One region of the Streptomyces sp. NPDC029151 genome, then DNA from elsewhere that is predicted to be linked to it. Evidence: riboswitches for the same ligand, from Rfam matches in the RefSeq annotation. Region 1 holds a riboswitch; each other region holds the start of a gene.
The links. A riboswitch is a leader RNA that binds a small molecule or an ion and turns the genes downstream of it on or off. The one in region 1 is predicted to bind cobalamin.

Region 1 (9,489 bases):
TCCCCCAGGTCCCGCTCCAGGTGGGCGGTGAAGCCGTCCTCGTCCGCGGGAGTGCCGTCGGAGCCGTGGTCGTCGAGGGTGCGCAGCGCGGCGAGGCCGCAGGAGAGGGCGGCCTCGCGCAGGAACGGCGCGCCCAGCAGCACCACGGTCTCGACGAGGCTCAGCCGTGCGCCGGAGGCGTCCACGAGCTGGTCGAGCCGCTCGATCAGCCGCTCCGGGACCTGCTCGTCGTCCCACGGGTCGGACTCGGGGTCGCGCCGTCTGCGGATGGCGACGGCCTTCTTCACGACCTCTGCGAGGCGGTTCCGGGCCGTGGTGCGCTGGGCGGGGGTGCCGTCGGTCCGTTCCCACAGGGTCGACCGCACGACCGCGTCCGTCCAGGGGCCGCCGGACGGATCGGCGTTGCACAGCGGCACGTCGGCGTGGGGGCCGCCCGTGGTGTCACCGCCCAGCCAGCGGTGAACGGCCCTGGGGGGCCTGCCGTACCGGTAGTTCGCCGCGAGCTCCTCGGCGCGCTGCTCCACGCGCTCGATCACCTGGCGGAACGTGCGGGCCGAGGACGTCGGCAGCAGGGTCTCGCCCAACGCCCTGGCCAGGACGCTGTCGTCACCGTGGCCCAGGGCCTCCTCGCCGGGGGCGCAGGCGCTGAGCACGACGACGTTGGCCCAGGGGCGGCTGGCCCTGATCGCCTCGAAGGTGGCCGGCGGGGTGTCCCCGCTGCTGCGGCAGGCGTCGAGGCAGAGCATCACCGTGGCGTCGGAGCGCAGGGGGGCGAGCAGCTCGTCGGGCACGATCTCGATGAGGTCCTTCGGGCGCAGGGTGCGCTGTTCGCCGGCCCCCCACCGGGCGCGGACGTCACTGGGCAGGAGGTAGTCGGTGTCGCCGAACCGGACGCCGTGGCCGGAGAAGTAGACGAGGCCCACGTCGCCGTCCTCGCACCCGCTCAGGAACCGGTCCAGTTCGTTGTAGACGGCGGCCAGGCGGGTCTCTTCCTCGTCGTCCAGCACGGTCACGTGCTCCGGCTGGTACCCGCTCTTCAGCAGGGCCGTGCGCAGGGCCGCGACGTCGTTCCGGGCGAAGGGCAGGTTCGGGAAGTCCTCCCGCAGCTTCGGCACGTCCAGCTGGGGATACGCGGACACCCCGATCAGCAGAGCCCGCCGACGACCGCCACTCATCGTGCTCGTACCCCCCTCGCCCGGGGCCACGGTGACGCCCCGTCATGGCATGGAGGGCGATTATCGCAGAAGACCGCCAGGGGGAGGGGGCTCGGCGGACCCCTCCGGGAGGGCAACCGGCCCGGCCCCGCCGGAGGTTCGCCACGAAGGTCCTGGCGGGGCCGGGTCCCCGCTCCTCACTCCTCGTCGGTGGTGCGCACCGGGGTGGAGCGGCCGGGTTCGGGCAGCTCGGCCATCTCGGCCCGCACCAGCAGGACGTCCCCGATGAAGAGGTCGTAGACCAGGATCCCGATGGCACCGCCGATCAGCGGCCCGACGATCGGGATCCACCAGTAGCCGCTGTACGAGCCGGCCACGCTCCCGGGGAAGGCCAGGCCGTCCCAGCCCGCCGCGTAGGTGAACAGGCGCGGGCCGAAGTCGCGGGCCGGGTTGATGGCGTAGCCCGCGTTGGCGCCGTAGGACATGCCGATGGCGGCGACGGCGAAGCCCACGACCAGCGGCCCGAGGTTGGCCTTCACGGCCTGGTTGCGCAGGTCGATGACGGCGGCGATCAGCATCAGCAGGAACGCGGTGCCGACGATCTGGTCGATCAGGGGGCCCCAGATGCCGCCGTGGAAGTACGGGGCGGGGAAGGTCGCGAAGATCGAGAAGGTGGCGTTGGTGTGCCCGTTCACCTTCGGCCCGGCCGCGGCCTGGTCGTAGGCGCTGATCGCGTTGTGGTAGACGAGGTAGACCAGGGCGGCGCCGGTGAGGGCGCCGACGACCTGCGCGAACCAGTACGGCAGGACCTTGGCCCAGGGGAAGCCGCGGCGGACGGCCATCGCCAGGGTCACCGCCGGGTTGAGGTGGGCGCCGCTGACGCCGCCGGCGACGTAGACGCCGAACACGACGGCCAGGGCCCAGCCCCAGGTGATGAGGAGCCAGTCACCGGCCGCGAGGAAGATCGTGGTGACGGTCTGGGCGCGGCCCGAACCGGGCAGGGCGGCGACCGCCATCGCGACGACACCGCAGCCGAAGGAGATGAGGACGAACGTTCCGAGGAACTCCGCCAGGCACTCGCCCAGCAGTCCGCCCCGGCTTCTGAGGCGGGAGGGTTTGACGAGCGCAGGGATGTCCACAGCCATGGGGGCCCCCTTAGAAGAGACCGTTGCGGCCAATGTCACCATATTGGCTCACAAAGCCACTCCTCGCAGGGTGACGGTCCTGTCCCCGCTCGGCCCTGTACGGGCAGCCCCGCCGGACCGGCCGGCAGGGCGCCGCGCAGCACCAGGGCCCGGAAGGGGCGTGGCGGGTCAGCCGGCGAGGTCGTCGGCGTAGTGACGGAAGCCGTGGCGGTCCCGGTGGAGGTTCCACAGGGTCTCGGCGAGGACGTCCGGGTCCTTGCGGGCGTGGCCGGCCGTGATGGCGCCCGGGATCACCAGCTGGGCGACGTGGATGCCCTCGCCGGCCAGCCGGTCGTGCAGCAGATGGCCGTAGGCGCTCTCCGCGGCGAACGCGATCGAGGTGCCGGCCCGCTCGGGATGGGGAACGGCGGCGCTCCCGCCGTTGACGAAGAGGATCGTGCCGCGCCCGAGCCGGCGCATCCCCGGCAGCACCTGCTGCACGGCGGCCACCGGCCCGTACACGGAGAACTCGATCGGCCCCACCAGATCCCGGTGCCCGGTGTCCAGCACGGGCCGCATGAAGTCCCGGTGCGGCACGGGGCTGTACTGGAGCACCTCCACGGTCCCGAGAGCCTCGGCCAGCTCCCGCAGCGCCGCCGTCAGCGCTTCGGGCCGGCGCACGTCGGCGGTGAAGCCGCGCGCGGAGATCCCCTCGGCCGCCAGCCCGTCCGTGATCGCCTCCAGCCGGCCCCGGTCCCGCGCGACCAGCCCGACCGCGAACCCCTCCCGTCCGAACCGGCGGGCGACGGCGGCCCCGAGTCCCGGCCCGGCTCCCACGACGGCGACACTGCTCATGCCCGTCATCCGTACCGCGCGGGCCGCCGCCTCACACCGGCTGCGGCACCCTGTGCGGGGCGGCGGCCTCCCGCATCCGTGCCACCTGGACGGCGGTGACCGCCCGCACGGCGAACGCGCCGGCGACGGCGGCACCGACGACCGCCGCGTCGCTGGCCAGCAGCGGCCACACCTCGGTGTAGGCGCGGGCGATGATCTCGTCGGTGGAGTCCTTGTAGACGATGCCCACCCCGCTGAGCGTCCCGAGCAGCCAGAGCCCCCACCACACGTTCACGGAGGCGGGCAGCTTCCGCCCCGGGGCGGAACCGCGGAACGCGTCGGCGACGATGCCGCGCGGGAACCAGAAGCTGACGACCGGGACGATCCAGCCCGCGTACACCCAGATGCCCGCGTACCTGGGCGCCCGACCGGACAGCACACGCGCGTTGTCCCGCAGCCGCACCAGCCAGGAGAGGAAGAGCAGGGCGCAGACCAGCACGGCGACACCGCCGGCGGACGTGACGAGGTGGTACGAGTCCTCCAGCGCGGTCAACTGCCGGTGCACCCCGTCGCCCTGGTCCGGCGGCCCGGATCCGGGTTCGCCGGCGACGGCCAGCCGCGTCTCCCACACGCCGCGCACCACCCAGGCGGCGCCCGCGAGCAGCAGCCCGGCGACGGCCAGCCGCCCCGTCACCCGGACGTCCCGGTACGGCGTCGCCTCACCGGCGGCCCGCTCCTCCCGCGCGTCCGGCGCGTCTCCCTGCCCCATCGCCCCTCCCCTTGCCCGTGTCCGGACTCCTCCCGGCCTCCTCCGGAGAGGACGACGGCGACCGGCCCCCCGTTCCGCCCGGGAGGAACGTTCAGGGGTCGGGCAGCCCGTCAGGGGTCAGGCCATCCAGAAGAACACCGCCGTCATCCGCTTCTCCGCCAGCGTCCGGCCGGCGTAACCGGTGGCGCTGTGCACCAGGTTGGCGTGGTACAGCAGCAGCCGGTTGTACCGGTGCGGGACGCGCACGTCCTCCTCGAAGGCGTCCGCGCCGACGTAGCGGGTGCCGAGGGCCTCGACCAGGTTGGTGTGCGGGGCCTGCACGACGTTGCCGCCGAGCCGGCCGCCGGGCAGGGACTGGCGATAGAAGCTGGTGCCGCAGTCCTTCGGCACGTCCGGGTTGAGGTAGAGCACGGCCGCGTACCGGCACAGGGCCCGGGAGTCGGTGTGCGGGCGGGGTGTGCTCTCACCCTCGCCGACCACCTGGACGCAGTTGTGGTTGAGGGTGCCGCCGCCGGGCGCCTGCTGCACCCACAGCTCCTTCGCCCCGGTCGCCTTCTTCACCAGGCGCTCGATCCGGGCGAGCTCCGCCGGCTCCAGACCGGGCATGGCGCGCAGGCCGGGCCAGGTCTCCGAGGTGTACGGGTGGCCCTCGACCCAGTCGTCCTTGGCCAGACACCGCTGCCGTACGGCGTCGACGTCCGGCAGGACGTCGTCCAGGACCCAGTAGTCGCGGCCCTTGGTGGGCTTGCGGTAGGGCAGGACGGGCAGCACGGCAGGGGGGCGCGGCGGCGGCTGTGGGGGCATGCGGCGAATCTAGGCGGGCGACCGGTCTGCCTTCTCCCGCGCTCAGGTCAACCTTCTGCCCGGCAGCGGCCAACCTTTGGCCAAGGGCATCGGGGGATTCTTTACCCGAGCCCGCCGATCTTTACCCGGGACCGCTGAGAAGAATCGCCGCCGCGTCCGTACGGCTGTGTGTCCGAACCATGGGCGGGATCCCAGCAGGAGGAACGGTGCGCTTTTCGCGGAACGCGACGGGAACTCTCTTCGTGGGCGGTGCCATGGCCCTGACCCTCGCGGCACTCGCCTACCCGGGCATGCTCGGCCTCGACACCGTCTCCAGTTCCCAGACCCGCATCATCGCCAACACCCAGTGGGGGCCGCTCACCGAAGGGGACCGGGACTTCGTGGTCAAGGTGCGGGCGGCCGGCCTGTGGGAGTACCCGCTCGGTCAGATCGGGCTGCAGAAGGGCAGCTCGACGGGGGTCAAGACGGCCAGCGCGCACCTGGTGGACGGGCACGCGGCGCTGGACGCCTCCTGCCGCAAGATCGCCCCGATGCTGAACATCACGCTGCCCAACGTGGCGAGCCCGCAGCAGGAGGGCTTCGTCAGCCAGTTGAAGGGCGAGAGCGGCAAGCAGTTCGACACCGACTTCGCCAACATCCTGCGGATGACGCACGGCTCGATCTTCAACACCATCGCGAAGATCCGTTCCACCACGAAGAACTCGCTGGTCCGCGCCCTCGCCGACCAGGCCAACGACACGGTTCTGGACCACATCACGGTGATGGAGAGGACCGGTCTGGTCGACTTCGACCAGACCATCTTCAACCAGACCACCCCGCCGAAGCTGCCCTCCTCCGACCTGACCCCGCCGGCCCCGCCGGCGGGCCAGCCGGAGGTGGTGCTCACCCCGCCGCCGACCGCCACGTCCACCCCGCTGGACCTGAGCGGCCTGTCCGGCGGCGGCACGGGCGGCGGCACCGCCCCCGGCCCCAGCCCCTCGGCCGGCTAGGGCCTCCCTTTCGGATCAGGCCGGCTCCCGGCGACGGTGCCTGTCGGCCGACCCGAGCGGGGTCTGGTGCGTGCAGCCGCAAGGCGGAGGAGGGCGTCGACGCGAGGGGGGTCCCCCCGCGCGAGCGACGTCGAGCGTGGGGGAGCCGGCAACCGACGACAACGCCGCAGATGTGCGTGCCGGCCCCCGCGACCCCGGCGAGATCCGGAAGAGAGGCCCTAGGCCAGCCACACCGTGGTGTCCGGCGGCAGCGCGCTTCCCTCCGGCAGCGGGGTGCTGCTGAGCAGGACCTCGCCCGGCGGCAGCGGTACCGGCCCGGCGGTCACGTTGGTGACGCTGCGCCAGCCGTCGGAGCGCCTGAAGTCCAGCACACCGGCCGGTGCGTCCGGGGTCCAGGTCAGGGTCTCGCCCGCGAGCAGCTTGCGGCGCAGCCGCAGGGCCGTGCGGTACAGCTCCAGCGTGGAGCCCTCGGTCCCGGTCTGCGCGTCGACGGCGTACGCCGCGAAGGACGCGGGCTGCGGCAGCCAGGAGGCCCCGGGCCCGAAGCCGTGACTGGGTCCGGTCGTCGTCCACGGCAGCGGCACGCGGCAGCCGTCGCGGCCCTTGCGGACATGGCCGGTCTGCTCCCAGATCGGGTCCTGGAGCACCTCGACGGGCAGGTCGGCGACCTCCGGCAGGCCGAGTTCCTCGCCCTGGTAGAGGTAGGCCGAGCCGGGCAGCGCCAGCATCAGCAGGGTCGCCGCCCGGGCCCGGCGCAGCCCGGCCGCCGTGTCGACGGCGGGCGCGGCACCGTCGGCGAGCAGCCAGGCGGCCGGGTCGGTGTCCGGCGGCAGCATCAGCCGGGAGGCGTGGCGTACGACGTCGTGGTTGGACAGCACCCAGGTCGCGGAGGCCCCGGCGGCCCGGGCCGTGGCCAGCGAGCCGGTGATGACGTCCCGCAGCTCCCCGGCGTCCCAGCGGGCCTCCAGGTACTCGAAGTTGAACGCCTGGCCGAGTTCGTCGGGCCGGGCGTACAGGGCGCGGCGGTCGCCCGGCACCCAGGCCTCGGCGACGGCCATGCGCGGCGGGCTGTACGCGTCGAAGATCTTGCGCCAGTCCCGGTAGATCTCGTGGACCTCGTCCCGGTCCCAGTACGGGTGGCTGCCCGGCGGCACCAGCGGCAGCGCCTGCTCGCCGGTCGCGCCGAGGCCGCCGACGTCCCGCAGCGGTTCGGTGAGGTCCTTGGCCAGGCCGTGGGCGACGTCGACGCGGAAGCCGTCCACGCCCCGGTCGGACCAGAACCGCAGGGTGGTGCGGAAGTCGGCGCGGACCTCCTCGTTGTCCCAGTTGAGGTCGGGCTGTTCGGGGGCGAAGAGGTGGAGGTACCACTCCCCGTCGGGCACCCGCCGCCAGGCGCTGCCGCCGAACACCGACTGCCAGTCGGTGGGCGGCAGCTCCCCGTGCGCGCCGCGCCCCGGCCGGAAGACGTACCGCTCCCGGGCGGCGGAGCCGGGTCCGGCGCGCAGCGCCTCCTCGAACCAGGGGTGCAGGTGGGAGGTGTGGTTGGGGACGATGTCCACGACGACCTTGAGGCCGAGCCGGTGCGCCTCGGCGACCAGGGCGTCGAAGTCGTCCAGGGTGCCGAGGCGCTCGTCGACGCCGCGCGGGTCGATGACGTCGTAGCCGCCGTCGGCGAGTTCGGAGGGGTAGAAGGGGCTCAGCCACAGGGCGTCCACGCCGAGCGCGGCCAGGTGGTCCAGACGCTGGGTGACACCCCGGAGGTCGCCGAGGCCGTCTCCGTCGGCGTCGGCGAAACTGCGCGGGTACACCTGGTAGATGACGGCCTGGCGCCACCAGTCGGGGTTCCTGGGCGAGAGGTCCGGCGAGTGGTCTGCCATACGGGCTCCCATGGGACGGACGACAGTGCGGAATCTGTATCTGTCCACAGTGCCCGGAAAGGGAACCTTTTCGTGGGTGGTCAGGCCGTGCAGTGCTCCAACAGGCCCTGTACCTCCACGTCCACCACCCGGTACCGCACCACGCGCCCCTCCTTCTCCCCGGCCACGACCCCGGCCGCCCGCAGCAGCCGCAGGGCCTGGGAGACGGCCGGGTCGTTCATGCCCGTGGCGACGGCGAGGTCCGACACGGCGAGCGGCCCGGTGCGGTGCAGGGCGAGCAGCAGCGCGAGCCGGTTGGCGTCGGCCAGCAGGGAGAAACGGTCGGCCCAGGTGCGCAGGAGCCCCGCGTCGCCGATGGCGGCGATCGCCTCGCACACCCGGTGACCGTCGATGGTGCGACGGTCGGCTCGGTCGGCAGGCACGAGATGCATGACCACATCCTCGCAGGCGCACTTTTGTGATCTTGAATACCTGCGCGGGTGCGCAGCTATGCAGGGAACCGCGCGCCCCTCTACGGTGGGCGGGCCGTGGTGTTCGGGAAGTCGATGCAAGGTCGACGCGGCCCTCGCCACTGTGATCGGGGAGTTCCCGTCCCGTCCGGCACCCGCCGGGCCACTGGTCGTACGACCGGGAAGGCAGGGACGGCGGACGTGCGACCCGTAAGCCAGGAGACCGGCCACGGCACTCATGAAGTGATCCACGAGGTGCTGGAGCATGAACGATGGCCGATGTCACGACCTTCCGCTGGCGACGCGAGGACACCGTCAGGACGGCGGGCCTGATGGCGGTGATCGTCGCCCTGCACCTCGTGGCCTTCGGCATCCTGTACCTCCTCGTGGCCCCCCGCCACTACAAGGTCGGCACCGACGTCTTCGGGGTCGGTCTCGGCATCACCGCCTACACCCTGGGCATGCGGCACGCCTTCGACGCCGACCACATCGCGGCGATCGACAACACCACGCGCAAGCTGATGGCCGACGGCAAGCGGCCGGTGTCGGTGGGTTTCTGGTTCGCGCTCGGCCACTCCAGCGTCGTCGTCCTGCTGGCCCTGCTGATCGCGGGCGGCACCTCGCTCGCCGGCAAGGTGACGAACGAGGGCTCCACCACCCACCAGGTGCTCGGCTTCCTCGGTACGACGATCTCCGGCACGTTCCTCTACCTCATCGCCGCCCTGAACCTGGTCGCCCTGGTGGGCATCCTGAAGGTCTTCCGGGCGATGCGCGCGGGCGCGTACGACGAGAAGGAGCTGGAACAGCACCTGGACTCGCGCGGCTTCATGAACCGGATCCTCGGCCGCCTCACCAAGTCCGTCTCCCGGCCCGGCCAGATGTACCCGCTGGGCTTCCTCTTCGGCCTCGGCTTCGACACGGCCACCGAGGTCACGCTGATGGTGATGGCGGGCTCCGGCGCGGCGGCCGGCCTGCCCTGGTACGCGGTCCTGTGCCTGCCCCTCCTCTTCGCCGCCGGGATGAGCCTGTTCGACACCCTCGACGGCACGTTCATGAACTTCGCCTACCAGTGGGCGTTCGCCAACCCCGTCCGCAAGGTCTTCTACAACCTCGCCATCACCGGCCTGTCCATCGCGGTCGCCTTCTTCATCGGCACGATCGAACTGGTCGGCGTCCTGCACGAGAAGTTCGCCCTGCACGACGCCGTGACCGGCTGGATCGCCGGCCTCGACCTCGGCAACGTCGGCTACCTCATCGTCGGCCTGTTCGTGGCGGTGTGGGCGGCGGCCCTGGCGTACTGGCGGCTGGCCCGCGTGGAGGAACGCTGGTCGGCCGCCGACTGACTACCGCCGCACCGTCTCCAGGTACAGCTTCACGTACCGGTCGGCGTCGACCTCCAGCGCGACGTCCACCAGGGCCGTCTCACGGCCCCCCTCATGGATCTCCGACTCGCCCAGCCGGGGCCGCCGGTCGACGATGGTCTGGCCGC
Region 2 (9,489 bases), on a different contig from region 1:
CCAGGTGCCGGACCAGCATCGGCGCCTCGCCGTGGTCGGCGACGGCGGCGGCGGTGTCCACCCACAGCCAGGTGGCCTCCTCCCGGGTGAGCACCTCGTGGGCGTCCTCCGGGTCGATGCCGTCGTGCTCGGCGAGCCACAGCAGCGCGTACGGCCGCAGCGCAGGCTCGTCCACGACGGACCGCACGTCGGGCTCGGCGGGGGCGCCGACGACGCGCAGCGCCTCGAAGGCCAGGCCGCGCAGCAGGGCGTCGTCGCCGCGGGCGGCGCCGATCAGCTCGGTGACGGCGCTGCCGACGGGGCGGGCGGCGAGCCAGGCGCGGTACTCGGCGCGGGCCGCGTTGGGGCGGAGCTGGGCGCAGCCGCGGAGCATGTCCTCGGCGGACTGCTCGATGTTGCCGGCCGGGCTCTGCGCGGCCACGCAGATCTGCTCCAGCTTGACCCAGACCGCCCAGTTGCCCAGCGGGGTGAGCGTGGCCTGGCCGTCGCCGTAGGTGAGGGCGCCGACGGCGGCGAGGGCGCTCAGCGCCCAGTCGAGCAGCGGGGCGAGCGGGGCGTGCTCGGCGGGTGCCGGGTCGGCCGGGACCGGGGATCCGGCGGGGCCGCCGGTGCCGGGCTCGTAGGAGACCTCGCAGCGTTCGGTGCGCAGTTCGGTGACCCGCTGCTGCAGCAGGTCGAGCAGCTGCTCGACCGGGACCGGGCCGGCGGACAGCTGGAGGAAGGAGAGCACCTGGGGCATGGCCGAGACGACCTCGGCGACCGCGGCCGGTTCGTGCCCGTCCGGTTCCGGGCAGGCGAGCGACCAGGCGTCGAAGAGGGCGACCCAGCCGCGCAGTACGGCGCTGTCGTCGCGGTCCCAGGCGCGCAGCCGCCAGCCGGGACGCGCGCTGTCGCCGTGCACCTCGACGAGTCCGGCGAGGCGGGCGGTGTCCCAGTCGGCGCGGACCTGAGCGGCGGTCAGGCCCAGTTCCGCGGCGGCGCGTTCGGCGGTGGCGGCGGAGAGGGTGGCCTTGCCGTCGGTGGTGGCACCGGCGCGGCCGGGGCCGAGGGCGGCATCGGCCCAGCGGGCGACGCGGGCCGCGCCGGCCAGCCTGGTGCGGGCCATTCCGGCCAGTTCGGCCGGGGCGGGTGTGCCCTCCGGCGGCCGGGGTGCGGGGCGCTGTGGGCGCCTCTGGTTCACAGCTCTGGGGGCGGCGGCCAGGGGTCGCGGTCGGACGAGTCGGAGCCTGGAGTCGCGCGGGATACGGGACGTCACGGGTGCAGTCTTCCGGTTGACGGTCCGAAAACCCAAACGGAATGTCACGGCGGGCTACCGGGCTGGCCAACGCACGGGGCGCGGGACGGGCCGTGGCGACCCGATCAGGCCATCGGTACGGTCTGAAACGGAATGCTTCGTGCCGGTGTCGGCCCGGTGGCGGCCGGATGCGTGCCGGGGGCCCGGGGGTCACATCAGCGGGGTCAGGAACCGGCGCAGCTGCTCCTCGTACTCCGCGGGGTCCGCGTTCCACATGGCCCCGTGCGGGGCGCGTGCGACGGTGTGCAGGGAGACGAGGCCGGCGCTGCGGTGGGCGAGCCTGCGGGAGAACTCGTAGGGGGCGACCTGGTCGTCCGGGCCGTGGACGATCAGGGTGGGGACCCGCAGCCGGTCGGCGTCGGGGGTCCCGGCGATCCGGTCGGCGTGCAGTCCGGCCCGGCCCTGCGCGGCCCGCACGGCGAGCGGCAGCAGCGACGGCGGGGTGTGCCGGGCCCGGGCCAGGGCGCGCAGCGTGGCCTCCCAGCTGAGCACCGGCGAGTCGAGGACGAGCCCGGCGACGCGGTCGCGGACGGCGGAGCGCTCGGCGGCGCGCAGGGCCATGGTGGCGCCGGTGGACCAGCCGAGCAGCACGACCCGGCGGGCGCCGTGCCGCAGGGCGTAGCGGATCGCCGCCTCGACGTCGCGCCACTCGGTCTCGCCGAGGTGGTTCAGCCCGTCCGGCGGGCGCGGGGCGCCGAGGTCGCCTCGGTAGGCGAGGGCGAGGACCGGCAGCCGGCGGCCGTGCAGGAAGCGCATGACGTTGAGGGCGTGTTCCCGGGTCGTGCCGAGGCCGTGCAGGGCGATCACCCAGGTGTTCCGGTCGCCGGGCACGAACCAGGCGGGCAGGGGTCCGAGCTCCCCGGGCACGTCGACGTCGGCGTGGTCCAGGCCGAGGGCGGCGCCGGGGTCGCCGACGTACAGGTTCGGGGTGAGCCACACCGCGTCGCCGGGGGCGAGGGTGCCGTGGGTGACGCGTTCCAGGCGGCGTACGACGGTGTCGGCGGTGTGCTCGGCCGCCTCCAGGACGGGGCCGACGACCGCGTGGGAGCCGTCGCCGGCCAGTCCGTAGGTGCCGGGGCGCAGGGCTGCCAGGTCGCGGGTGAGCGTGATCTGGCCTGCGGCCGTGCCGTGCACGGTGAGGCGGGGCTCGGTGGGCAGCGGACGCCCCGCGGGCGCCTTCAGCGCGGCGGCGCTGGCCAGCCGGCCGGCGACCACGGAAGCCGTGCCGGCCGCCAGGGCGGCGGTGAGTGCGGTGGCGGTCGCCTTTGCGGTGCGCACGGCTCCAGTGTCGGCGCGGACCGGCCCCCCGGCCAGCGGAAGCCGGGGGCGCGGCGCGCCGGTGCCGCGGATCCAACCCGGCCGGCTCGCGCCGGTGCGGCGGAGCAGGTCGAGCGGAGCGGTCAGGGCTCGGGGCGGGTTGCGGTGGGGCACGGGGTCACCTCCGTTGGCCGTATCCCTTCAAGCGTTCCCCGGCCTGCGCGAGTTGTGCCTCCGTGAGCAGGGACGGTGTCAGGCCCGGCACCGAGGACGCCGTCAGCCACAGCCGGCACATCCACTCCAGCTGGGCGGAGCGGTCGTAGGCCTGGTCGAGGGTGGCGCCGTAGGTGATCGTGCCGTGGTTCTGCAGCAGGCAGCCGGAGCGGCCGGCGAGGGCGCGGAGCATGTTCTCGGCCAGTTCGTCGGTGCCGTAGGTGGCGTAGGGGGCGACCCGTACGGGGCCGCCGAGGGCGCTGGTCATGTAGTGGACCGGGGGGAGCTCGGGCACGAGCGTGGAGACCGCGGTCGCGTGCACGGCGTGGGTGTGGACGACGGCTCGGGCGTCGGTGGTGCGGTAGACGGCGAGGTGCATGGGCAGCTCGCTGGTCGGTACGAGGGTGCCGAGCACCTGGCGTCCGGTGAGGTCGACGCCGGTGATGTCGGCGGGGGTGAGCCGGTCGTAGGGGACGCCCGAGGGGGTGACCAGCACCAGGTCCCCGATGCGGGCGGAGACGTTGCCGGAGGTGCCGACGACCAGTCCGTCGGCGACGCTGCGGCGCGCCGTAGCGACCAGTTCCACCCAGAGCCGTACCTCGTCCCGGTGTCCGTCGTCCGTGTGCAGAAGCGGTTCAGCCATGCGGTGATCCTGCCAGCCGGAGGTCCGGGGAGCGGGCGGGACGGCGGCTTCCGCCCGGAAACCGTGCGACCGAACGGGCGGATTTTATGACATACCCCTCAAAACCGCAGCAAATCGTCGCCCATTCGGTGATCGCCGGGTTTTTCAATGGTCCCTCTTGCCCATTGGACGACCGGCCCGCGGAGGAGCAGGCCGTCCGCCGTCCGCCGCCCCGGGGAGACGCATGGCCCGTGAACGCACCCTCGCCCGCCGCCGCGCCGCGGCTCTCGCCGCGGCCACGGCGGCCCTCGCCCTCGCCGGCCCCGCGCCCGCGTGGGCCGCGCCCGCAGGGGAAACGCCCGCCTGGGGGGCACCCGCCGGTCCGGCCGGACCACCGGCGTCGACGTCGGTGAACTCACCGAGGGCGGCCGGGCGGGCCGGGGCCGGCGCGTCCCCGCCGGCCACCGCCACCGGTTCCGCCCGGACGCCCGGGATCCGGCAGGCGCCCACGGTCCCGGACGCCGTCGCGGTGCCGGAGGCGGTGGAGGTGCCGGAGGCGGTGGGGTTGCCGGGCACCACCGGGATGCCGAGGGCCGGCGGCGGGCTGCCCCGGGGACACGACGTGTCGTCGCACCAGAAGCGGATCGGCTGGGCCGCCGCCCGGGCCCGGGGCGCCCGGTTCGCGTACATCAAGGCGACCGAGTCCACGGACTACCGCAACCCCTACTTCTCCGGGCAGTACACCGGCGCCCGCGCGGCGGGCCTGATCCGGGGCGCGTACCACTTCGCGCTGCCGGACCGGTCCTCCGGGGCCCGGCAGGCGGCCTACTTCGTGCGGCACGGCGGGGACTGGCGGGCGGACGGCTGGACGCTGCCGCCCGCGCTGGACGTCGAGTACAACCCGTACGACGCACGGCACAAGTGCTACGGGCTGGACGGGAAGGAGATGGTCCGCTGGATCCGGTCGTTCAGCGACGAGATCAAGCGGCTCACCGGCCGCCGGCCGGTGATCTACACCACGACCCAGTGGTGGAGGCTGTGCACCGGGAACAGCCGCGCCTTCTCCTCCTCGCACGCCCTGTGGATCGCCCGTCACGGCACCTCCCGGCCGGGCGCCCTGCCCGGCGGCTGGCGGTACTGGACGTTCTGGCAGTACGGCACCAAGGGCCGGCTGCCGGGTGACCAGAATCTCTTCGGCGGCTCCCTGAGCAGGCTGCGGGTCCTGGCCCGGGGCCGCTAGCCAAGGGGCGCCCGGGCCGGGAGGGGAGAGCGAAGCCTCGTACGCGCGTGACGGACATCCCCACGCCCGTCCCAGTTCATCTTCCGTTCACCCAGGTTGCCTACGTTCGACCAGCCAATGACCTCGAACGATTGCCTGGGTAAATGGAAAGCTTCTCGCTGATCCTCGCGATAGTGGTGGTAACCGCTCTCGCGTTCGATTTCACGAACGGTTTCCACGACACCGCGAACGCGATGGCCACCACCATCTCCACAGGCGCCCTGAAGCCGAAGATCGCGGTCGCCATGTCCGCCGTCCTCAACCTCGTGGGCGCCTTCCTCTCCGTGGAGGTCGCGAACACGATCTCCAAGGGTCTCGTCGACGAGACCGGCATCCGTCCCGAGGTCATCTTCGCCGCCCTGGTCGGCGCGATCCTCTGGAACCTGCTGACCTGGCTCGTGGGCCTGCCGTCCAGCTCCTCGCACGCCCTGATGGGCGGCCTGGTCGGCGCCACCGTCGCCTCCGCCGGCTTCGGCGCCGTCCACGGTGACGTCCTCGTCACCAAGGTGCTGCTCCCGGCCGTCGCCGCGCCGATCGTGGCGGGCCTCGCCTCGCTGCTGGCCACCCGGTTCTCCTACGGCGTCGGCGGCACCGCCGAGGGCGAGGCCACCCGCAAGGGCTACCGCGTCGGCCAGATCGCCTCCGCCGGCCTGGTCTCCCTCGCGCACGGCACCAACGACGCCCAGAAGACGATGGGCATCATCACCCTCGCCCTCGTCGCGGGCGGCTCGATCGCCCCCGGCTCCAACCCCCCCACCTGGGTGATCCTCTCCGCCGGCCTGGCCATCGCGCTCGGCACCTACATCGGCGGCTGGCGCATCATCCGCACCATGGGCAAGGGCCTGACCGACCTGGAGCCGCGCCAGGGCTTCGCCGCCCAGACCAGCGCCGCGACCGCCATCCTGGCCTCCTCCCACCTCGGCTTCTCCCTCTCCACCACCCACGTCGTCTCCGGCTCGGTGATGGGCGCGGGCCTGGGCCGCAAGGGCGGTGTGGTCCGCTGGTCGACCGCGACCCGCATGTTCGTCGCCTGGGCGCTCACCCTCCCGGCCGCCGCGCTGGTCGGCGCGGGCGCCGAGTCCGTCACCGACCTCGGTGACTGGGGCACCGCCGTGGTCGCCGTCTTCCTGGTCGCCGCGTCCGCCGCGATCTGGAAGATCTCCCGCCGCGAGGTCGTCGACCACACCAACGTGGTGGAGGAGACCGAGGAGCCGGCCGGTGTGGTCACCACCGCCATCGCCGCCGTGATCCCGCCGCCCACCGGCACGGTCGCCGCCGAGGTGGACCTCACGTTCCCGCAGCAGGCCACCGCGTCCGCCGAACCGGCCCCGGCCGCCCCGCCGGCCGCCGCGGTCTGACCCCGAGCACCCGGTTACCGAAGGAAGCACTATGAAGATCGACTGGGCAGCCCTGGGCTCCGTGTTCGGCGTCAGTCTCGTGGCCACCGTGGGCCTGGTGACCCTGTTCACGCTCGGCATCGCGGGCCTGAACCGGCGCGAGAAGGCCACGGCACAGGGGGGCTCCGCCGCCCTCGCCGTCACCGGCGCCTACCTCTGCTTCGCCGCCTGCGCGGCGGCGGTGGCGTACGGCATCAACCTGATCGTGGCCAAGGCCTGACCACACCACCGAAAGGCTCCCCGCACACGCCGTGCGGGGAGCCTTCGTCGTACCCCGGCAGACCCCGCACGCCCCGCGGTGTGGGGATCAGCACACTGTCCCCACGCAGGTCAAAGGCAAGTTGACGGCCGTTCCGGGCGCGTGGTGGACTGCCCAGGCCATCAACGGCGGCAGGAGAGGAAGCCGGTGCGAATCCGGCGCGGTCCCGCCACTGTCACCGGGGAAGAACCCCCGGGAGCCAGGAACTCTCACCGCCGATTCACGTCGAACCAGGGCGCGGACACCCTGAGTGAGGACACATATCGCCATGCTCGGCTGCCGATCGAGGACCAGCACCAGGCCTGTCGGGCCCGTTCCTGTGCCCACGGCCGGCTGAGCCGATGGGTGCCGATCGCACGTACGCGTACGGCGCCGCCGCCGGCGTCCTCGGCGACCTGCTCCTCGGCGATCCCCGCCGCGGACATCCGGTCGCTGCTTTCGGACGGGCGGCCGGGGCCGTGGAAGGCGCGTTGTGGCACGACCACCGCGGCTGGGGCGCCCTGCACACCACGGTGTGCGCCGGTGGCGCCGTCGCGCTCGGCGCACTCGCCGCACGCGCCGTACGCCCCTCCCCCACCGCCTCCGTCGCGCTGACCGCCGCCGCCACCTGGGCCGTCGTCGGCGGCACCTCGCTCGCCCGCGAGGCCCGCGCCATCGGGCGCGCCCTGGAGGCCGGGGACATCGACGCCGCCCGGGCCCGGCTGCCCCACCTGTGCGGCCGGGACCCGCAGGCGCTGGACGCCGACGGTGTCGCCCGGGCCGTGGTCGAGTCGGTCGCCGAGAACACCTCGGACGCCGTCGTCGGCGCCCTCGTCTGGGGTGCCGTCGCGGGGGTCCCGGGGCTCCTCGGGTTCCGGGCGGTCAACACCCTGGACGCGATGGTCGGCCACAAGTCCCCCCGCCTGCGGCGCTTCGGCTGGGCCTCCGCCCGCCTCGACGACGTCGCCGGCTGGCCGGGGGCCCGGCTGACCGCCGTACTCGCCGCCGCGGCCGGACCCGATCCGCGGGGTGCGCTGCGCGCCTGGAAGGCCGACGCGCGCCGGCACCCGAGCCCCAACGCCGGTCCCGTGGAGGCCTCCTTCGCGGGCGCCCTCGGCGTACGCCTGGGCGGGACGCTCTCCTACGGAGGGCGGGTCGAGCACCGGCCCGTCCTCAACGGCGCCGGCGGGCGGCCGGTCCAGGTCTGCGACATCGACCGGGCCGTACGGCTCTCCCGCCGCGTCGGCCTGCTCGCCCTCGCCGGCACGCTCGCCGCACGCCGGCTGCTGAAAGGACGCGGGAAGTGAACGGTGGTCTCCTCGTCGCCGGCACCACCTCCGACGCCGGCAAGAGCGTCGTGACGGCCGGCATCTGCCGCTGGCTGGTACGCCAGGGGGTGAAGGTCGCGCCGTTCAAGGCGCAGAACATGTCGTTGAACTCGTTCGTCACGCGCGAGGGCGCCGAGATCGGCCGGGCGCAGGCGATGCAGGCGCAGGCCTGCCGGATCGAGCCGACCGCGCTGATGAACCCGGTGCTGCTCAAGCCCGGCGGCGAGCAGAGCAGCCAGGTGGTGCTGCTGGGCAAGCCGGTGGGCGAGCTGAGCGCACGCGGGTACCACGGCGGGCGCCAGCAGCGGCTGCTGGGCACGGTGCTGGACTGCCTGGCCGAGTTGCGGGGCACGTATGACGCGGTGATCTGTGAGGGGGCGGGCAGTCCGGCCGAGATCAACCTCCGGCGGACGGACATCGTCAACATGGGCGTCGCACGCAACGCGCGGCTGCCCGTGCTCGTCGTCGGCGACATCGACCGCGGGGGCGTGTTCGCCTCCTTCTTCGGTACCGTCGCCCTGCTCTCCCCCGAGGACCAGGAACTGGTCGCCGGGTTCCTGGTGAACAAGTTCCGGGGCGATGTCTCCCTGCTGGAGCCGGGGCTGGACATGCTCCGGGACCTGACCGGGCGGCGGACCTACGGGGTACTGCCCTTCCGGCACGGGCTCGGCATCGACGAGGAGGACGGTCTGCGCGTCTCCCTGCGCGGCACCGTCCGGGAGTCCACCGTGACCCCGCCCGTCGGCGAGGACGTGCTGCGGGTCGCCGTGTGCGCGATCCCGCTGATGTCCAACTTCACCGACGTGGACGCGCTGGCCGCCGAACCGGGGGTCGTGGTGCGGTTCGTGGACCGGCCGGAGGAGCTGGCGGACGCCGACCTCGTCGTGGTCCCGGGCACGCGCGGGACCGTACGGGCGCTGGAGTGGCTGCGCGAGCGCGGGCTCGCGGACGCGCTGGTACGGCGGGCCGCCGAACAGCGTCCCGTCCTCGGGGTCTGCGGCGGCTTCCAGATCCTCGGCGAGCACATCGAGGACGAGGTCGAGTCCCGCGCCGGAGCCGTCCCGGGTCTCGGCGTGCTGCCGGTCCGGGTGCGCTTCGCCCGCGAGAAGACCCTCACCCGGCCCAGCGGCGAGGCCCTCGGCGAGCGGGTCGACGGCTACGAGATCCACCACGGGGTGGCCACCGTCGAGGGCGGCGAACCCTTCCTGGACGGCTGCCGGGTCGGCCAGACCTGGGGCACGCACTGGCACGGCTCGCTGGAGTCGGACGGGTTCCGCCGGGCCTTCCTGCGCGAGGTGGCCGCCGCCGCGGGCCGCCGTTTCGTGCCCGCGCCGGACACCTCCTTCGCCGCGCTGCGCGAGGAGCAGCTCGACCGGCTCGGCGACCTCATCGAACAGCACGCGGACACGGACGCGCTGTGGCGGCTCATCGAGTCGGGCGCGCCGCAAGGACTGCCTTTCATTCCACCGGGAGCGCCCGCATGAGCACAGTGTTGTTGTTGTCGACCGCCGACACGGATCTGCTGGCGGCCCGGGCCTCCGGCGCCGGCTACCGCATCGGCAACCCCACCCGGGTCGACGTCGCCGGAGAGCTGCCGGGCCTGATCGAGGGCGCGGACCTGGCCGTCGTACGGCTGCTGGGCGGCAAGCGGGCCTGGGAGGACGGGCTGGCCGCGCTGAAGGCGTCCGGCATCCCGACCGTGCTGCTGGGCGGCGAGACCGTGCCGGACGCCGAGCTGATGGCGGAGTCGTCGGTGCCGGCCGGTGTGGTCGCGGAGGCGCTGAAGTACCTGGTCGAGGGCGGTCCCGCGAACCTGCTGGAGCTGTCCCGGTTCCTGTCGGACACCGTGCTGCTGACGGGT
Region 3 (9,489 bases), on a different contig from region 1:
GCGAGGCAGCCGTCCACGAGGTGGCCGCGTACTGGATGTGACGTAGGCCGCGTCGGACGCGCTGGACGGGATCTTCGAGAGTGGAGGCGACGTTGAAGAGCCGGCTGCGCCACAGGAGAGACAAGCCCCTTCGACGGATCGAGGTCGGGCGCGTGGGGCGGAAGGCTGTCAACGGTCAGCCGAACCCGGCCCTCCACCCACCGCCGTAGGCCGGCTGTCTTGGACGGTGAAGTCGATCCGGGGCGCGGTTCCGGTCTCATCGACCGGTCCGTTGCCCCGGATCGCTTCCAGCTTCACCCCATTACCCCCATTTACGGACAAAACCGAGGTCAGCAATCATGCATGTGGAACTCGACGCGCCGAAGTGTGCTGCCTCCGGACAGTGCGTCATGGCCGCCCCCGACGTTTTCGACCAGCGCGACGACGACGGCATCGCCGTCCTGCTGACCGACCGGCCGGATGAAGAACTGTTCGACGGCGTACGGGAGGCGGCGGCGATCTGCCCCGCCGCCGCGATCCGTCTGGTCGAACAGTGAAGCGAATCGTCATCGTCGGTGCCTCGGCTGCCGGTCTGGCGGCGGCCGAGACGCTGCGCAGGGAAGGCTACGACGGCACCCTGACACTGATCGGAGACGAACCCCACGTCCCCTACGACCGGCCTCCGCTCTCCAAGCACCTGCTTGCCGGGGACTGGGAGCCCGACAACCTGCGTCTGCGCCGGCCGACGGACCTGGTCGCGCTCGGACTCGACCTGCGGCTCGGTCTCGCGGCGACCGGCCTGGACCTCACTACCCGTACCGTACGGATGGAGGACGGCACATCGTTGCCGTACGACGGTCTGGTCATCGCCACCGGCGTACGTCCGCGGCGGCTGCCCGGCGGGGGCGGCCACCAGCTGCGCACCCTCGACGATGCGCTGGCGCTGCAAGAGCGCCTCCGCCCGGGGCGGCGGCTGGTGGTAGTCGGTGCCGGTTTCCTCGGCGCGGAAGCAGCCGCCATGGCCTGGAAGCTGGGGTGCGACGTCACCCTGTTGGAACCTGCTCCCGTGCCGCTGGCGCAGGCCGTGGGCAAAGAGGTCGGACAGGTACTGGCCGACGTTCACCGCGACCGGGGCGTCGACTTGCGCACCGGGGTCACAGTGACCGAGGTGACTGAAGGCGGGGTGCGGCTGGCCGGGGGAGGAACCATCGAGGGTGACGAAGTACTGGTCGCAGTCGGCTCGTCGCCGAACACCGACTGGCTGGCCGTCAGCGGGCTCACTGTCGATGACGGCGTTGTCTGCGACGCGTACTGCCAGGCCGCGCCGGGCGTATACGCAGCCGGAGACGTGGCTCGCTGGCACAACCCGCTGTTCGGTGTCCAGATGCGGATCGAGCACCGTACGAACGCGTCCGAGCAGGGCATGGCCGCCGCCCGGAACCTGCTCGCCGCTCCTCAGGCCCGCAAGCCGTTCGCGCCCGTGCCGTACTTCTGGTCCGACCAGTACGACATGAAGATCCATGCCCACGGCTACCTGCGCGGCCACGAGGAAACGGCAGTTGTCGAAGGCTGCTTGGAGGAGCGCAGGTTCGTGGTCGCCTACCGCACGGGTGACCGCCTCACCGGAGTTCTCGCAGTTGGTATGCCGCCCAAGGGCGTCAGGCAGTGGCGTCAGGCGATCGCTGTCCAAGCCGGCTGGCACGACGCAGTCCCGAACCGGATGCCGGCATAACGGAAACGTCGGCCGGCAACCACTGAGCAGAGCTTCAGACGCCTCCGAGCCGTTGACACCTGCGATCGCGGGAGACCCGCCCGGTGCAGCCCTCCCCCTGTGCGGCGATCAGGGTCTCCAGGTCGTGGACCAGCCGTACGGTGCGTGTGGCCTGCTGGGCGAGGAACCGTACGGCTGGGGGATCCTGGCCGCTTGGTTCCTCCGCTCCTCGGCCGGGTGGTCCGCGTCCGGTCGGGCTGCCTGTCGTGTCGCCGTACGCGCTCTTCCGCCGGACTCGGTGTCCGAAGAACGCCGGAGGGCCCCCGGATGGTTCCGCGGGGCCCTCGGTCGTCCGGAAGGAATCAGTGCGCGGCCGGAACCGCGCTTCCGCCGGCGGCTGCCGGCCTGGGGTTCAGCAGGCGTTCCGCCAGTTCCCCGAAGAGCAGGCCGAAGCCGGCCCACAGGACGGACTGGACGGCCAGGGCGGACAGCCGGAACCTCCACAGCAGGGCGGCCGGGAAGTCCCCCGGCACCTCGTTGACGACCGGCAGGAACGCGTAGGCCAGGCCGATGACGACGGCGAAGGCGGCCACCGCGGCGACCGTCGCCCACCAGGTGCCCAGGGTGGGCGCGAGGCGCTTGCCCAGGATGGTGGCGGCGACCGCCAGGAGGACGCTGAGCAGCATCATCAGGAAGTACAGCGTGGTCCGTTCGCCGATGGTGCCGGGGTCGCCGACCGAGGGCGGGTTGGCCGGGTACTTCAGGAACGGCACGACGTACACGGCGAGCAGTGCGCAGCCGGACAGCAGCAGGGCGGTCGCCCGCGGGGTGAAGCGGCCTACGCGGCCGAGCGCGAAGCAGTAGGCGAGCGCGGCGATGCCGCCGAACGCGACTCCGTAGACGAGGACGCCGGTGGCCAGGCCCGCGGTGGACTGCAGGGAGCGGGAGACGACTTCCATCTCGTGCTCGTGGGAGTGCGCGTCCTCGAAGGCGATCGCCTTGTCGACGCTCGGCTCACCGAGGAGGTAGGCCGCGACGAGGGCGAGCACGCCGGCGACGAGGCCGGCGAGCATGCCCCGCACGAGAAGGTTCCGTACGGTTGCGGAGTTCATGGGCGGTGCTGTCCCCTCGCGTCAGTGGCAGGGGAAGCCGAGCAGGTGACGGGCGTCGTGCACCCACTCGTGGACGCCGGTGCCGTTGAAGACGGAGGTGGCGCCCTGCTCGGCGCCGACGAAGTAGAGCAGGACGAGCATCAGGATGCCGAAGAAGACCGCCCAGGGAGCCACCGCCCTCAGCGGCAGCTTGGCGGGGACTGCGGGAGTGGTGGCTGTCGGCCGGACGACGGTCTGCGCCATGGCAGGACCTCCTCTGGGAGTTCGCGTCCCATCTCGGTGGTGCACAGGACGACGGCCACGGGTCTGACTCACGAACACCCCTGCGGTGCCCGCACACAGTGGCGCGACCGTGCCGGATTCCCACCGGCTTCCGTCTCGCCGTCGTCGATATCGGACAGACCGTACCGCGCGGCGCGAGGATGGCCAAGACCGCCTTCGCCGGCGTGATCTTCTTCTCCCGCCGAGTGGGACGGTACGGGCTCCGTGGTTCTGCGGTGACGGAGCTCCGGCGGCGCGTGCGGGGACGAAGGCGACTGTGCTCTCCTGCCGGTCGGCGTTGGCCGAGCGGAAGAGGCTCCGTTCAGAGCGGACGCCTTCCCCGAGCGTGGTCCCGAAGGCCCGGTCGGCCTGCTTACTTCGCCATCGTTGCGACAGGCAGCGACATGCCGGCGACCCTCTCGGCGGCGGCCAGGGCTTCGCCGAGCAGGTCGTCGGTGGGGCCCACAGGGGAGACCGGTCCGGCTCGCTCGGCTTCGGCCGCGCCCATGGTGCGCCAGGGCGCATCCGGTGACCGTCGCCACGGTCCCCCGAGCGACCGGTGGGCGTGAGGTGCTGGTGCCGGCTGTCCACGGCTCGCTCCCGGGCTCTCGTTCCGACTTCCCCCAACTCGGTTCGTTTGGCCGTGGGCGACGGTACGGCCTCCAGCCTGCAGGAGCCGGTCATCCTGCGGATCGCCACGGTCCCGGTGATGATCAGGCCTGCGTGCGGGCACGTAGAGGCGACGAACGCGCTGTCGCGCGTCCCCTCGCCGCAGGTGTGGCTCTGCAGGGGCGGATGCGCCGGGTCCGGACTTCGTCGTGCCTGGGCACACTCAAGGAATCCCGGCGCCGCTTGATCTACGCGCTGATGCCGGCCACCGTCCCGCCGAAGCTCTGTCCCCCACCCTGCCCCCTGTGCGACGAACTCCTCAGACATCCGCCCCCGGACCCACTGTGGCGTTTCGGCTCGATCCCGCTCTTATGCGCTGAGCGCGCAGGGTAGTGCACTCAAGTGGTACCCCGGATCGCCGGGCTCGCGAGGGGGCGAGGGAGCTGTGACGTCGACGCTGAAGGCATACGGCCCGCCTGGAAACCTGATGGAGTACCTCCCTGATCCGTACGAACCGATCGACCGGTGGTACCAGGCCAGGAACGCATCAAATGTTCGCACCACGGCCCGAATAGTCCGGGATCTTTGTCCGGAGGCCGACCTGTTCGTGGACCCTCTGGCCGGCGGGGGGAGTTCGGCCTGCGCGGCACGCCTGCTCGGACTGCCCTTCTTCGGCATCGAGCTGGACCCCTTGCTGGCCTGCGTGTGTCTCGCCAAGTCGGTGGCCGAGTCCGATCATGCGAGGAACCTGCCCGCACAGGTGGACCCCGACCTACCGATGCCGTCATGTCTCTCAGTGGCTCGCCGGATGAGTACACACACCGAACACCCGGTGTCGGACGGCGACATGCTGGCGGATCTGAAGGGCAGCCCGTGCCCGTCTGCGACGTCGCACGTGCTGTGGGGCGACGCGACGCAGACAGAGGCTTGGGCTGAACTCCATGTGGAGGCCCGGCACGCTGTGCTTTACACCTCTCCTCCGTTCGGGCTCTCCTCTCCACGGCCCGCTGCCTCTCCGGAACTCCGGGCGGAGGCCGAGCTGGCCCTGACAGCGGCGGGGGCCGCTCGATCCGGCAACGGGCCCGGGAGCTTCGCCTCCTACGACCGGATCGCATCCGCCGTCGTCGTCCGAGCGGCGCAAAGACTCCGGCGACTCACCGTCATCCTTGAGCACGAGCCGGCCGACGACGGCTCCGATTCCCGCTTCCTGACGATCCGTCGACTGACCGACGCACTGGGCAACCGCATACGGAACGTCCGAATCCTGGAGTGCGGCGCCTACTCACCCCGTGGCCTGTTTTCCCTGATCGTCTGCGAGGTGGCTCAGTGAAAGCGCACTCGCCTTACTCACTCACCGCACATGAGTGGCCCGCCCTCGCCGCCGACACCATCAACCTGGCGGACGCGCACGCCCGTCATTCCCTGTCAGCGGACTCGGTCCGACGCCTCTCCGAAGTGACGCACGATCTCTTGGCCAACGCCGGGGCCGACTACTTCGAGGCGGAATCGTGGTTCCGCGAGGCTCTCACGCGACACACCGGCCAGCACTACCCGGTTCACTCCTCCTATCTGACCTACTCCGCTTCGATCGCCCTCGATGTGATCGCCAAGTACCTGCGGTCGGTGCCCGGGCCGATCGGCATGATCACGCCGACGTTCGACAGTGTGCCGGCGCTCTTCGCCCGGAGCGGCCTTGATCTGCTACCCGTCCCAGAGGACCGCATCCTCCCGGATTGCGACACCGACTTCCTCGACTCAATGGGGCTCAGCGCGCTCGTCGTCGTAGCGCCGAACAACCCCACCGGTGCCGTACTGGGTCCCGGCCAGGCGCTCACACTGCTCAAGTGGGCGGCCCGGCGTAACACGCTCCTGGTTCTCGACGCGTCCTTCCGCATGTTCGATCCGGGGTTGAAGCTGGACGTCGTCGACATGGGCAACGACATCGGAGCTGACGTCGCGACGGTCGATGACACCGGCAAGACCATCCCCCTGCACGACACCAAGGTAGGAGTACTCACAGCCACCCGTACCCTTGCCCGCGACCTCGGCTCCATCTGCACCGATGTACTCCTCAACGTCTCGGAGCTCAACATCAGGATGCTCGCGGCACTGCTGGAGGACGACGGACCGCATGGGGAGGCCGCCCGGGCTCGCGCTGTCGCCGCGGCCAATCAAAGACATCTGGAGCAACGCTTCAGTCTCACGCTGGACCAACCGCATGAGCACGCATTCCAACGGAGCGTGGCATGGCTGCATGTGGGGCGGCACCGGGACGCTGTCCTCGATGCCTGCCAGGCCCGGTCGGTGAACGTGCTGCCAGGCGACCGCTTCTACTGGAACAGTGAGGACGGAAAGACGCGGAATCCGGGATCGCAGTGGGTGCGCGTGCCGCTCCTGCGCGACGAGGAGTTGTTCGGTCGGGGCCTGGACGCCCTGGACAGCGCCCGTCGTTCCGCGGAATCCTCCGGGGAGTCAGGGTGAGCAGCGACGAGAGAATCGTGTTGGTGACCGGCACCAGGCTGGTCGTCCCGTCGGCGCTCCAGGAGGTCGAGGCCCGCGGGTACACCCTGCGCAGGCTTGATCAGGACGAGATCACCGCCGCCGAGCTGCACCAGGCGTTGCTGGGTGCGTCAGGGTACGTCATCGGCGGTTACGAGGAACCGGAAGCCGAGCACTTCGAGAAGGCGGACCTGCTGGAGGCTGTGGCTTTCGTAGGCACTGATTACCGTAGTTTCGTCCCGGGTTGGCGGCGTGCCGTGGATCTCGGTATCGCCCTGTCCGCGACGCCGGGTGCGAATGCCGACTCCGTGGCCGAGTTCACGGTCCTCCTGATGCTGGCTCTGGCGCGAGGGATCCTCGGATCGATCGCGCGTTGTGGAGCGGACGGGCTCATCGCACCCGAAACAATGGGTCCGGCTGCTGTGGAACTACGCGGGCTCACTCTCGGTGTCATCGGCCCTGGCCGTATCGGCACACGTGTGGCCGTGATCGCCTCAGCCGGTCTTGGCATGCGCGTCGTCTACACCGGCCCGCACCACAAGCCGGAGTTCGAGTCCGCTGCTTCGGCGCGATACCTCGACAAGCCGGAGCTTCTGGCGGTGTCGGACGTAGTGAGTCTGCACCGTCCCGGCCCCGTGCGGGGAGACCGGCCCGAGATCGGCCGTATCGAACTGGAGCAGATGAAGGACGGTGCACTGCTGATCAACAGCGGTCACCCGGACCTCTTCGATCCAGCCGCCCTGTACCAGGTCCTCGCCGACGACCGCGGGATACGGGCAGCGAGCGACGGGCTGCGCCGCTCGCCCGCCTGGCACCGTCTGGTCTCCCTGGGGCCCGAGCGTTTCCTGTGTCTGCCGCAGACGGGCTTCCACACCAAGGCGGCTGACCTGCGTGCGTCGTCGCTAGCCGTGCAGACGGTCTGCGATGTCCTGGCGGGCACGCACGCGGAGTCCGCGGTCGAGAACCCGGACTACCGCGAGGTCAGACAAGCGAGGGGACGGGTGATCGGGGGCCGCGCTTGAGGCCTGCGAGGGCCCCGTTCACAGGATCCGGCTCGCCAGCCTTGCGATCGCCATCCCGTCCTGGGTACACAGCAGCTGCCTGAGCCCACTCAACGCGGGCTCCAGGCGGGGGTCGTCGAGTCCCAGCAGTTCCAGCCCCGCTGCCCACGATGCGTCGTCCTCGGCCGCCGCCGCCAGTACGCCGAGTCCCCGGCCTCCTTCCACCCTGCGGTGCAACCGACGCTGCAACGCGGGCCATCGCACGATGATCTCGGCCACGTACACCAGCAGGCAGGCGCGTTCTACGGCCGCTTCGGAACGGGCCAACGGCTCGTCCACCATCAGTGCTCGTTCGTAGAGCTGCCAGACGTTCAGCATCCTCTTGGCCTCGCGGATCGACGGCTCCTCCAGCGCTGTGATCCGTTCCTTCAGGAGCTGCTGGATCCTGGGATGCTGTTCGAGGGTGCGGACGGCGAGGACCGCGGTGGGAGCGGGTCGGCGCACGTTTCCCGGCCCGTGTCCGCCGGCGGATACGGGTTCCGGCACCACCGGGGATGCGCTCCGGCCGGACGCCCCGGCGTGGGTACGGCCCCGTGGGGACGGAACGCGCACGGGTGCGGACGTCTGATGCGCGGACGGCAGACGTGTCACTGTTTCGACGAAGCCCGCGATCCCCTGGTCCGAGACCTGAGGCAGCACCACGGGCAGTTGCACCAGCTTCCGCAGAAATGCCCAGCCAGGGCTCGGGTCCTGAGCGTAAACACCTGGATGCGGGCCGATCGCACCGGTGTAGGCATCCAGGTGGCCGGCCACCACCGAGGGGTCGAGACCGATCACGAAGCGGGCACGCAGCCCATGCCCGGTGGCGATGCCGTTCAGGAAGAGATTCACGGCTTCGAACACCTCGGCGGCGGTATCGCTGCGGCAACGGTCCAGGTCATCGATGAAGACGACGAGTTCGTTGCCCGTGTCGGCGAGATCGCTCAGCAACTCCCCGATGTCGTGCTGCAGCAGGTACAGCGACCCGGCCGAAGCGCGAAGGAGCGGGTCAGCGACCTGGGCCGGGTTGTCTTGAACGCCCGGCTCCCTGCCGTCGTGTACCGGCATGCGCAGCATCGCGCCGGGGACGAAGCGGGACGCACGACCGACGCAGTACCGGGTGAGGGAGTGGGTCAGCGCCGCGAGCAGGAACACGACCGCGACGACGAACGAGACGTCCACTGCCGTCCAACCTGCGCCGAGAAGCTCCGAAGGCCTGTCCAATGCGGCAAGGCCCAGGAGGAAAGGCAGCAGCACGGTAACGATGCCGATGCCGAGCAGGGGGGAAACGGTGCGACGGAGCAGGAGCCGTCGTAGGGCGAAGCGGTCGACACGCTGCAGATTGCGGGTGAACCAGTAGCGCTCGCGTTCGCTCTCGCTCGGGTAGAGCACGGGTGCCACGGCTTCGATGATCTCCCCCGCCAGTCCCGCCCAGACCTGTTGCCCGGACTGGTAGAACCAGGGGTTGAACCAGGCGGTGACGATACCGGTTCGATCAGGGCCGGGTCCGGGTGCGGCTCGGCGTCTCCCCTGCCTGCCGATCAGACGCACGGCCTCCCGAACGGTCATGGGGCGCTCGCGGGGGCCGTTCGCGCTGGAGGGAACCGGACTCGGAGCCAGATCACGGACCAGGGTCATCAGAGTGCTTTTCCCGCTGCCCCAGGGCCCCTCGACGCTGATCACACTCGGTCCGCCCTCCCCTTTGGACGGGTCGATGGGTCGAAATGCCTGATGGGCGAGGGCACGGGCGAGAGCGTTGCGGCCGAGCAGGTCCGTTCGGGCGGGGGCGTCCGACATGCCCCACAGAGTGACTGGTCCGGTTTCGATCGTTCGGACCGCTTCTCCCGTCCGCGGATTCCACAGCCTCACGGTGCCGTCGTACCCGGCCGAGGCGATCCGGGGCTCGCCCGAGGGCGTGGTCCAGCTCGTCAGGGCCCAGACACCGGATGTGTGCCCCGCGAGAGGGTCGCCTGCGGCCCGCTGCGTTTGCGGGTCCCACACCCGGACGGTGTCGTCGTCGCTGCCGGTGGCCAGACGAAATCCGCCCTCGGTGTCCTGCCAATCGGTCAGGGCCCCGATACGTGCCGTGTGCCCTGTGAGCGGGCCGCCCATCGCGGTTCCCGTCTCCGCATCCCAGATCCGGACAACGGCGTCGAAGCCCGCAGAGGCGAGTGCGGGTCTTCCTTGGTCGGTGGTCCATACGGCCAGTGCTCGTGCCCATGCGGTATGACCGGCCATCTCCGCGCCGATCGCAGCGCCGGTCTCGGGGTCCCAGACC

Region 2: linked by a shared signal. The riboswitch ahead of ACZ4VF_RS07995 (cobalamin biosynthesis protein) and the one ahead of nicT (Nickel transporter NicT) in region 1 are both predicted to bind cobalamin.
Region 3: linked by a shared signal. The riboswitch ahead of ACZ4VF_RS02425 (CbtB domain-containing protein) and the one ahead of nicT (Nickel transporter NicT) in region 1 are both predicted to bind cobalamin.

Annotation. Positions count from the first base shown of each region.
Region 1 covers NZ_JBVHWQ010000008.1:382,920-392,408, reverse strand. Annotated here, with positions in the region: gene ACZ4VF_RS28925 (HD domain-containing protein) at 1-1,175, opposite strand, end outside; gene ACZ4VF_RS28920 (MIP/aquaporin family protein) at 1,352-2,299, opposite strand; gene ACZ4VF_RS28915 (SDR family NAD(P)-dependent oxidoreductase) at 2,468-3,133, opposite strand; gene ACZ4VF_RS28910 (DUF4328 domain-containing protein) at 3,165-3,881, opposite strand; gene ACZ4VF_RS28905 (DUF6445 family protein) at 3,999-4,685, opposite strand; gene ACZ4VF_RS28900 (DUF4142 domain-containing protein) at 4,928-5,674, shown strand; gene ACZ4VF_RS28895 (glycoside hydrolase family 13 protein) at 5,893-7,551, opposite strand; gene ACZ4VF_RS28890 (metalloregulator ArsR/SmtB family transcription factor) at 7,632-7,982, opposite strand; cobalamin riboswitch at 8,063-8,246, shown strand; gene nicT (Nickel transporter NicT) at 8,273-9,343, shown strand; gene ACZ4VF_RS28880 (nucleoside hydrolase) at 9,344-9,489, opposite strand, start outside.
Region 2 covers NZ_JBVHWQ010000002.1:49,959-59,447, forward strand. Annotated here, with positions in the region: gene ACZ4VF_RS07965 (hypothetical protein) at 1-1,255, opposite strand, end outside; gene ACZ4VF_RS07970 (alpha/beta hydrolase) at 1,445-2,572, opposite strand; gene ACZ4VF_RS07975 (class II aldolase/adducin family protein) at 2,730-3,407, opposite strand; gene ACZ4VF_RS07980 (GH25 family lysozyme) at 3,934-4,626, shown strand; gene ACZ4VF_RS07985 (inorganic phosphate transporter) at 4,770-6,023, shown strand; gene ACZ4VF_RS07990 (hypothetical protein) at 6,055-6,282, shown strand; cobalamin riboswitch at 6,410-6,550, shown strand; gene ACZ4VF_RS07995 (cobalamin biosynthesis protein) at 6,663-7,607, shown strand; gene ACZ4VF_RS08000 (cobyric acid synthase) at 7,604-9,112, shown strand; gene cobN (cobaltochelatase subunit CobN) at 9,109-9,489, shown strand, end outside.
Region 3 covers NZ_JBVHWQ010000001.1:609,087-618,575, forward strand. Annotated here, with positions in the region: gene ACZ4VF_RS02410 (ferredoxin) at 339-536, shown strand; gene ACZ4VF_RS02415 (NAD(P)/FAD-dependent oxidoreductase) at 533-1,711, shown strand; gene ACZ4VF_RS02420 (CbtA family protein) at 2,053-2,802, opposite strand; gene ACZ4VF_RS02425 (CbtB domain-containing protein) at 2,824-3,045, opposite strand; cobalamin riboswitch at 3,082-3,226, opposite strand; gene ACZ4VF_RS02430 (hypothetical protein) at 4,118-5,002, shown strand; gene ACZ4VF_RS02435 (aminotransferase class I/II-fold pyridoxal phosphate-dependent enzyme) at 4,999-6,153, shown strand; gene ACZ4VF_RS02440 (2-hydroxyacid dehydrogenase) at 6,150-7,193, shown strand; gene ACZ4VF_RS02445 (P-loop NTPase fold protein) at 7,212-9,489, opposite strand, start outside.